One region of the Gorillibacterium terrae genome, then DNA from elsewhere that is predicted to be linked to it. Evidence: riboswitches for the same ligand, from Rfam matches in the RefSeq annotation. Region 1 holds a riboswitch; each other region holds the start of a gene.
What was found. Region 1 has a riboswitch for cyclic di-AMP ahead of ACSEXS_RS03605 (3D domain-containing protein). Riboswitches for the same ligand answer to the same signal wherever they lie in the genome.

Region 1 (2,194 bases):
GCGGAAAGGAAAAAAAAGGTTGCAGCTGTCTGCAAAAAGACGGCAACGAATCCGCAAGGGACACGTGCCGTCTTCTAACCGAGCTTCCTCATTCCAGTATGTACACCTGGACGGACTGGATGCCGAAGTCAAGCGCATCCTGCTTGCCTCCGGGGATGAAGATATCAATCCGGCTGCCTTGGATGGCGCTGCCCTGATCGCGGGCGTAAGCGATCATTCCGCTCCCCGGCAGGCCGCTGCCTTTATAGCCCGTTACATAAACCTTGCTCCCCATCGGAATCACATCCGGGTCAACTGCGATGGTTCCCAGCTTCAGGGCGTTGCCGTAATAGTCCACGGCCCCCCACCCGTTCTCTTCGGGAGCCGAGGAATACCCGGTCGCCGTCACCTTAAGCGAGCGCTTGAAGGTCAGCACTTCGCCCCAAGCGGAGACGACCCGGCGGGAGGAAGCCGACAGCGCGGCTTCCTTTTTGCTGCCGGACGAAGCCGACTGCGCCTTGGAGGGCTTGGCGGCTTGTGCCGAAGCGGCGGCCGCCTGCGCCTTCTTCTTTGCCGCCTGGGCGGCCGCTTGCTTGGCCTGGGCGGCGGCTTGCTTGGCTTTGGCCGCTTGGGCGGCCTTGGCTGCCGCAGCGGCCTTGCTCTTCGCCGCAGCCGCAGCCGCCTCCTTCGCGGCCGCTTCCCGGCGGGCCGCCTGCGCTTTTGCTGCCTGCGCCTGCGCTTTGGCCGCCTGCGCCTGCGCTTTGGCCGCCTGCGCCGCCGCTTCCGGGGTTTGCGCCGGAGCGGCGGCTTGCGGCATTGCCCGCGTCGCGGCCATCGGCTCGGCCGCGGCCGGCGCACCGAGCGGCAGAGCTGCGCCGAGCTTCAAGAGAGGCGGCGCTTCCATTGCCGCAAACGCCGGCGCCGTCAAGATGCCGGTTCCCGCCGCTTCACCGACCTCGGCGGAACCGCCTGCGAGCGGCGTCCTCGCCGCTTGAACCAACCCAACCGCCAAGGCGGCAGCTACACCTACCAACAAGAACAGTAAACCTGTCTTCCACTTTTTCAAAACGTCCTCCCACAAGCTCGGCCTGCGAGGTTAGTTGTCGGGTTGAGAAGGGGGAGCCCTCCTCTCGCATTTGCGATTCACCCCTAGCTGCCTAACGGCATGCGGCAAGAAATCCCCCGCGCTCTCTCAACGAAGAGAGCTTTGGCCTTCTTTTGCTAGAGTCTACCACATCCCGAACCGCCCGGCCTAGCGGAGAATTCTGGGAAATGGAAAAACCCTGCTAGTTCGAACACCCGGATTGATCTATACTGAAAGAAACCATCCCGGAGGGATCGCGATGAATCAAGAACAATGGCTTGGTCAGCTAAGGCTTGTTCGCAGCATAACCCTGAGAGCGATGGATGGATTGACGGAAGAACTGGCGGACCTTCAGCCATTGGGTTTCTCCAACACGATACGCTGGCAATTCGGGCATATCCTTACCGTCCAGGAAACGGTTGTCACCCACTTTGCGGGAGATCCGCCTTTGCTCGATCCCGCGCTCTTCCGGCTGTTCGCCAACGGAACCCGGCCGGCCGATTGGAAGCAGCCTCCGCCCCCCTTGTCCGAGCTGTACCGGCTGCTGGAGGAGCAAGGGGAAGCGATTCGCCGCATCTATGTCCCGCGCTGGGGGGAACCGGCCGTTAAGCCGTTTCGGCGGCTGGGGCATCCCCTGCACACGATCGGCGAGCTCTTCGCGTTCAGCCTGCATCATGAGGGAATCCATGTCGGGCAAATTTCCTGTTTGCGCAAAGCGGCCGAGCTGGCTGCAGCCGGCCGTTCGGAGAGCGGCGAAGCGCTGGGCGCCGCTATCGAATAGAATCGCACGCCTGACCGTTGCGGCGAATGCTTAGGGTCCGGCTCACTCTCCTTAGCTGCATTGCAAGAGACACAAAAGACCGGCCGCGGCCGGTCTTTTTGCGGTTGAACAATGGCGTTCCCCCGGACACTTCCTATGGGATAACCCGTGTCAATCCGGCGAATGTCCGGAGCGGCCGACAAGGCCTTCCTTCAAGCCGGACGGCGATCCGCTGCGGAAGACCCACAGCTTGCTGCCGACGAAATTGAGCAGAGTGGTGACGACCGTGACCAGCGCCTTGGCGATCAGCGCGTTCACCCCGAGCCGCTCCTTAATCAGGCCGAGCAGCACGATCGACACGCCGAGGGTAA
Region 2 (2,194 bases), on a different contig from region 1:
CTCCACAAAAATAATTCAAAAAAACCGCTTCCATTTTTCGTTCGCTCCGCAACTTTTTTGTTCATCAAAACGTTAAAATAGAGACGAATCGAGTCCCCTTTATTATAAACCGGGGATACCGGGAAGCAAGAAAACTATAAAAAACCGAGTATCGCTCCGATTCAGGGCGATTTAGCGAGCATTGGCCTCTTCTCTTTCGGCGATTTCCGCTTATCAGGCGGATTTGGCCCTTTTTTGCTGCATGCGGACCGTTTGGCGCCCTTTACATGTCTCGCCGTCAGGGCGTATCATACATTCAGGATAACTTAATATACCATGCCAATTTTCCAAAAGTTCGCTGAGTTCCATTTGGGAAACGGGGGAACCGCAAGCGAAGGGCCGCTTATCCAAACGGGCCGTTCGCGGGTTTTAGGGGTGAATCGCAAGGGGAGGAGAACGTTCCTGTCCGAGCGTAGGGCGACTCTCTCGTCCGAATCCGTCAGCTAACCTCGTAAGCGTTGAAGAGAGAGGTATTGATCGGGCGGGTCTACGTAGCCACGAGAAGTCCTCTTCTTATGGCTTTTTTGTGTCCAAAATCGCCATGAGAATCTCAAATGGGAAAAAACAGGAACGGAGGTGAGGAAGCGGAAGTGCCGTTTTACGATCTGGCAAATGGTAAACGGAAATTGGCGAAGTGAGAGTTCCGCAATCGAGCGTTCCTTATCGGCGCGGTTGCGAAGCAAGACGACTACCAAAATCCATAGTCACGTCAGATGGAATCATGCATAACAGTCGATGGCGAGGCTTTCAAGGAGGACCGAAACAAGTGGGAGATCAGGCAAACCGAACCCCCCATGAGAAACGATCATCCAGCATGTCCTTCGCATTGCGTTGGAAGCATGAAAACGTGCGCAGGTTTACATTTCTTGCCTTGTTCACCCTCGTGGTGACCACTATGTTTTTCATGTTGCTGAACGGCACCCAGACCAAGAGCGTGGCTCTGGTCGTTAACGGCGAGGAGCAGGTGCTTAAAACCAAGCACCACACCGTCGAGCAGTTGTTGGATGAAGCGAATGTCCAGGTCGGCGCATACGACCGCATCTCGCTGGCGCTGGACGCGCCGCTGAAGCATGGAGACCGGATCGCCATCGAGCGGGCCCGGACGATCGAATTGGACGCAGACGGCAAGGTGCAGACGTTACATACGGTAGCGAAGACCGTAGAAGCCGCATTGGACGAATTCCATATCGCCGTGGACCAAGACGACCGAATCACTCCGTCGCTGACCGCCGCTCTGGCGGAGAACAATCAAGTCAAGATCGTACGCGTCACCAAGGAAAAACAGCAAGTCGCCGTACCCATTGCCTTCAAAACCACCACGAAGCAAGACGCAACGCTGCTTAAAGGCAAGCAGCAGACCCTCCAGGAGGGCAAGGCTGGCAAGAAAATCGTGACCAAGGAAAGAATTTTCGAGAACGGCGTTATGGTCAAGGAAAGCGTCCTTGGCGAAACCATCGCCGCCCAGAGCGTGGCCAAAATCGTTGCAGTCGGAACCAAGAAACCGGTGGTTGCCCTGGCGGCAAAGCCGGCGGTAAAAACAACCGCGAAAACGACCGCGAAAACGACGGCCGCTAAGACAGAGAAAGCAAAGGCGCTCACCGTGGTGAAAGGCGGCGTGCCCATCAGCTATAAGAAGATCTTGAACAACGTAACCCTCACCGCTTATTCCGCAGGCGTTGAATCCACCGGCAAACGGCCGGGCGATTCCGGCTATGGCCTGACCCGCACGGGCACCCGGGTGACGGAGGGACGGACCATTTCCGTCGATCCGAACGTCATTCCGCTCGGCTGGTGGGTCTATATCGAAGGCGTCGGCTACCGGCGGGCCGAGGATACGGGCAGCGCTGTGAAAGGCGCGAAAATTGACGTTTACTATGACAGTGAGGATTACGCCCAGCAGTTTGGCCTCAAGCGAGGCTACACCGTGTATGTGATCGGGCCGAAGAAGCCGACGGTGGAGTAGGTCCGGGCATTGCGCCGGAAGGGGAAAATCCGTATACTTATCTATAACCAAGGAGAGGCCCGGTGCCTCTCCTTTTCGCACGGATTTCCCATTTTTTTGCTGGCGGAACCGTGTTCGAATAAACGGAGGGTTCAGCGCTTTGATAAAGGAAATCATAGTGGTCGAGGGCAAGGACGACACGACAGCCATCCG
Region 3 (2,194 bases), 550 kb from region 1:
ACGGAGCGAAGAATCGCGTCAACATCTACAAGCCGCAGGTGAAGGAGTACTGGTACCAGCAGGATTCGATCACCGGCGAACTGATGGTCCGCTATGATCTGGACACGTATCGTCATCCGGACCCGATTCCGTTGAATAAGGACCAAGTTTACCTGCGGACCATCGGCTACGGGGACCAGAAGGCGGTTGCGTTCTATTCCTACCTGCTAACCCGGATTCCGTCCGACGACGAACAGGGCGAACCGATCACGGCCGATGTGATGGTGGACGGCAAGATCGAGGACGGCCAGTGGACGGGCGATTATGTGCTCAGCCTGGACGACCCGGCGACGGAGGAATGGGATTATTCAGTGGACGATCATATCGTTCTTCCTGCCTATGTCACAAGCGACGGAAAATCGGACCTGAGTACGATTCCGTTCTCAGTGTACGCCGCGATTTACGATGCGGATCAGAAGGGGCTGCTCGACGAGGAAAGCTGAACGGGGCAAAGGCAAACAAAAAATCTCCTGCCGGAGTATGGCGGGAGATTTTTTCGTCGAGCGGCGATCAGCCGGTGAAGCGCAGCGAGAACCCGGTCAGTTGATGCGCCGCCGTATAGAGAATGTACAGCAGCATGAGATACGCAAGGATTGTCAGGAAGATGAATTTCCGTTTCTTGCGCTGTTTCTTTTTCTTTTCCTTGTCGTCCCATTCGTCCTGCTCGTCCAAACGGGCCAACTGCCGGAGCCGTTCTTCCCTGTAGATGGGATCGTTCTTATCCATGCCCGTCCGCCTCCCCCTATCAAGGTATGAAGCGCTTGGGCTGGATATGCCGGGGGGACGGGGAAGGCCTGGTCGGATTTACCACCCGTCAACCTGTGTCAGACGTATATATTTGGTGATATACTATTAATGCAAGCTTCGGCTTGCTTCATAACCTTTTTTTCTCCGATTTTGCCGCCGGTAGTTGGAACCGGCGGATTTTTTTTGTGCCGAGAATGTGACAAAAAATCAAAAAATCCCGGTAGGAGGTTCTTCCTATTATGCCGGGACATCCACCATTTGGCTATTGTCTATGCGTAACTCGCATGATACCCTAGACAATGTGCTGTTATTACTACAATTTGCCGAATCCGGTTCTCGCAGGACCGGTACGGGGGATTTCTTTGTCGGGCTGGCCGGAATGGAGAGCGCACTGCGCTAATTTCGGCGAGCCATTCGACGTAACCAAGCGAAAGGGCGCCGAAGCGCGCCGCCGACGGTAAGATTCGGCAGCTTGGTTAGCGGGGTGAATGCTTGCGGGGTAACCCGTCGAGCTAGGGAGAGCACCTCTTCCCGAATCCGTCAACTAACCTCGGAGGCACTAGGAGGAACTTAAACTGAATAAAGTCACCAAGACCGTCCTGTTGTCGTCTGCCGTCTTTGCGTCCGGACTTCTGTATGCTCAGCAGAGCGAAGCCGCCCAGAGCCCCGTCAAGGTGCAAATCAACGACTCGCTGGTTTCGTTTCCCGACGCGCAGCCCTTTGTCGACGGCAACAGCCGCACCCAGATTCCCGTCCGCATCGTTTCCGAGAAGATGGGATACTCGGTTACCTCTACAGACGTAGGAAACCAAGTAAAGGTTACAATCACCGGCAAAAATCGCACGATCACGCTGACCACGGGCCAAGCCAAAGCCACCGTCAATGGCCGGACCCTTGCCCTCGATACCAAAGCCGTCGTTTCGCAAAATCGTACTTATGTCCCGCTCCGGTTTGTGTCCGAATCGTTTGATACGGAAGTGAAGTGGAATGCCGCCGTTCAGCTTGCCATCGTCGAGGCCGACGGCAAAGAACATGCTCCGGTCATTCAGGCCAAAACCGAAAGCAAGGCCGCTAAGCTTGTCGCAAATTCCAAGCAATACTTAGGCGTTCCCTACATGTGGGGAGGTTCGACCCCGTCCGGTTTCGATTGCTCGGGCTTCGTCCAATACCTGCTGAAGAAGCAGCAGGTTTCGGTTCCCCGGACCGCCGACGGCATGCGTTCCAGTACCGGAACGAGCGTATTCTCGCCCAAGCCGGGCGATCTCGTATTCTTCTCTTCCACGCAAAAGGCGCCGGCCAACCACGTCGGCATCTATATCGGCAACGGTAAATTTATCTCGGCGACCAACTCCAACGGGATTCACATCGATCCCTTGAATACCGGTTATTGGGGCAACCGTTATTTTAC
Region 4 (2,194 bases), on a different contig from region 1:
AGTCAACGCCAAACAGGGGCTCCGGTTCACCGTGAGCCTGCAAACATTAATCGAGGCCCTGATATCCGGGGTCGCCTGGTGAGGTGAGAGCCATGTTCCGACTGCTGAAAAAAGCCTGGTCCGACGCCTGGAGCCAGCCGTTTCTCCTGGTGGCGCTGTTTCTCTACCGGTTCGCCTGGGCGTTCGCCCTCTTCCGCATCGTCAAAAGCCACGTCCTTCCGGTGCTCGCCCGCTATCCCGATGCGGGCGGTCCCGCCGGTCAGTCGCAGCTCTTTGTCCTGGAAGCGCAGTTCCGCCTCGGCAAAACCGACCTGGCCGAAGATTACCTCTACGGCCTGCTGCTCCTTCTCGCCATCCGCATGCTGCTTACGCCGCTGCTCAACGCCGGCGTCTTCTACTCGCTGGTCCACACCCGGCTCAACACCGGCTACCGCTTTTTTAAAGGCATCAAGTCCATGGGGCCGGCCTTCTTCCTCTACTATGTTGCCCAGATGGCGCTCACCCTGGTTCCCCTCATCTGGCTGCTGCCGAAGGTCCACACGCTCGGCGAGCTGAACGCCGTTCTCTCCGATCCCAAAGCCTATCTGCTCTATGCGCTGGCTTACGCCGCCTACGGATATGCCGTTCATCTCCTGTTCCTGCATTTGCAGTTTGGCAAAACCGAAAACCGGCCGTTGCCCGAAACGCTCCTGCGCGCTTTCGCCTCGCTGCTTCCGGCGGCGGGTGCGGCGCTGGTGCTGCTGCTGCTCTCCGGACTGCTGTCCGCGGGCGTGCTGACGGTTACGCTCTGGGATGCCGGACTGTGGACCTTCCTTCTCTATCAGGCCTTTTCCTTCGTCCGCACCTTCCTGTCGCTCTGGGGACTCACCGCCCAGCACGGCGTGTTCCTCGGGCGTGCGGAGAGGGGCTGAGGCCCCTGAAAGCCAAGCTCTGTAAAATAAAAGCGAGACGCCGGAATCCCTTGCGGCGCCTCGCTTTTTTTGCGGGTTATCCCGAATTTTTACCCGTTGGGCAAAACCATGAAACATTTTTTTCGAAAAATAATAATATAGTTGGGAGGAAACAGGCGATTTAAGGCGAATAGATTTTTCTATTGATTTAATCCGGAGCGTCTGGCTGGGTTAAATCGGGAATAAGCCGAATTTCCGTCAAGGAAAACGGGGGAACCGTCTTGGGTGAATTGATCTTGCTTCAGAAGGATCATAGGGAACCTTCAACCGAACCCTTAGCTAACCTCGTAGGCATTGGAAGGGGAAGTTGTCTTGAAGAAGGCTGTTTTGGCATTGCTCGGTTTCGTGTTGTCGCTTGGTCTCTTGTCCGGAAACGCTTTCGCCGATGATTCCGCAAGCAAGCTGGAAGCAAAGGTCAACAAGCTGATCGGGATTGACTACGATTACGGCGGGACCACCACCAAAGGGTTCGATTGTTCCGGTTTCACGCAGTATGTCTTCAAAGCCTTCGATATCTCTCTGGACCGCAGCTCCAGGGACCAGGCGGGGCAAGGCAAAGCCGTGGACAAGGACGACCTGCGCGCCGGCGACCTGGTGTTCTTCAACACCTCCGGAAACGGAATCTCCCATGTCGGCATTTACCTCGGAGACGGAGTATTCGTTCATGCGTCCACCAACAACGGTGTGATCAAGAACAAGCTGAACGAATCGTACTATGCCAAGAGGTATGTCACCGCGCGTCGGATTCTGACGAATGACCAGTACCAGGACATCGCCAGATAAACGAATTCGAAGGCCGCGCTTCAGAGAGCTCCGGGAAAACGGGATGCCCCCCGTTCTCCCGGAGTTTTTCTCTTTACCCGGCCGCCTGCGGGCAGAGCCCGCCGTCCGGGACGGTCTCCGCCGAAGCGGACTCTCCTCCGGACCCGGCGAACTGCAGTGCATAGAGCCGGGCGTACAGCCCGCCCTGGGCGATCAGGGCCTCGTGCGTCCCGCTTTCGGCGATGCTTCCCCGGTCCAGCACGACGATTCGCGAGGCTCCGCGAACCGTCGACAGCCGGTGCGCGATGACCAGCGTCGAGCGGCCGCGCATGAGCGGCAGGAGCGATTCCTGCACCCACTCCTCGGATTCGTTGTCGAGCGCCGAGGTGGCTTCGTCCAGAATGAGCAGCGGCGCTTGCCGCAGGAAGGCGCGGGCGATAGCGAGCCGCTGCCGCTGGCCGCCGGATAGGTTCGAGCCGCTC

Region 2: another riboswitch for cyclic di-AMP. It lies ahead of ACSEXS_RS21025 (resuscitation-promoting factor); the one in region 1 lies ahead of ACSEXS_RS03605 (3D domain-containing protein).
Region 3: another riboswitch for cyclic di-AMP. It lies ahead of ACSEXS_RS05975 (C40 family peptidase); the one in region 1 lies ahead of ACSEXS_RS03605 (3D domain-containing protein).
Region 4: another riboswitch for cyclic di-AMP. It lies ahead of ACSEXS_RS14845 (C40 family peptidase); the one in region 1 lies ahead of ACSEXS_RS03605 (3D domain-containing protein).

Annotation. Positions count from the first base shown of each region.
Region 1 covers NZ_JBPPGI010000001.1:865,779-867,972, reverse strand. The annotation lists gene ACSEXS_RS03605 (3D domain-containing protein) at 89-1,045, opposite strand; cyclic di-AMP (ydaO/yuaA leader) riboswitch at 1,050-1,202, opposite strand; gene ACSEXS_RS03600 (DinB family protein) at 1,323-1,844, shown strand; gene ACSEXS_RS03595 (GtrA family protein) at 1,995-2,194, opposite strand, start outside.
Region 2 covers NZ_JBPPGI010000008.1:22,387-24,580, forward strand. The annotation lists cyclic di-AMP (ydaO/yuaA leader) riboswitch at 326-512, shown strand; gene ACSEXS_RS21025 (resuscitation-promoting factor) at 887-2,002, shown strand; gene rnmV (ribonuclease M5) at 2,142-2,194, shown strand, end outside.
Region 3 covers NZ_JBPPGI010000001.1:1,411,861-1,414,054, forward strand. The annotation lists gene ACSEXS_RS05965 (copper amine oxidase N-terminal domain-containing protein) at 1-482, shown strand, start outside; gene ACSEXS_RS05970 (hypothetical protein) at 550-765, opposite strand; cyclic di-AMP (ydaO/yuaA leader) riboswitch at 1,098-1,360, shown strand; gene ACSEXS_RS05975 (C40 family peptidase) at 1,389-2,194, shown strand, end outside.
Region 4 covers NZ_JBPPGI010000003.1:507,402-509,595, reverse strand. The annotation lists gene ACSEXS_RS14855 (M1 family metallopeptidase) at 1-82, shown strand, start outside; gene ACSEXS_RS14850 (hypothetical protein) at 93-911, shown strand; cyclic di-AMP (ydaO/yuaA leader) riboswitch at 1,126-1,259, shown strand; gene ACSEXS_RS14845 (C40 family peptidase) at 1,263-1,733, shown strand; gene ACSEXS_RS14840 (ABC transporter ATP-binding protein) at 1,807-2,194, opposite strand, start outside.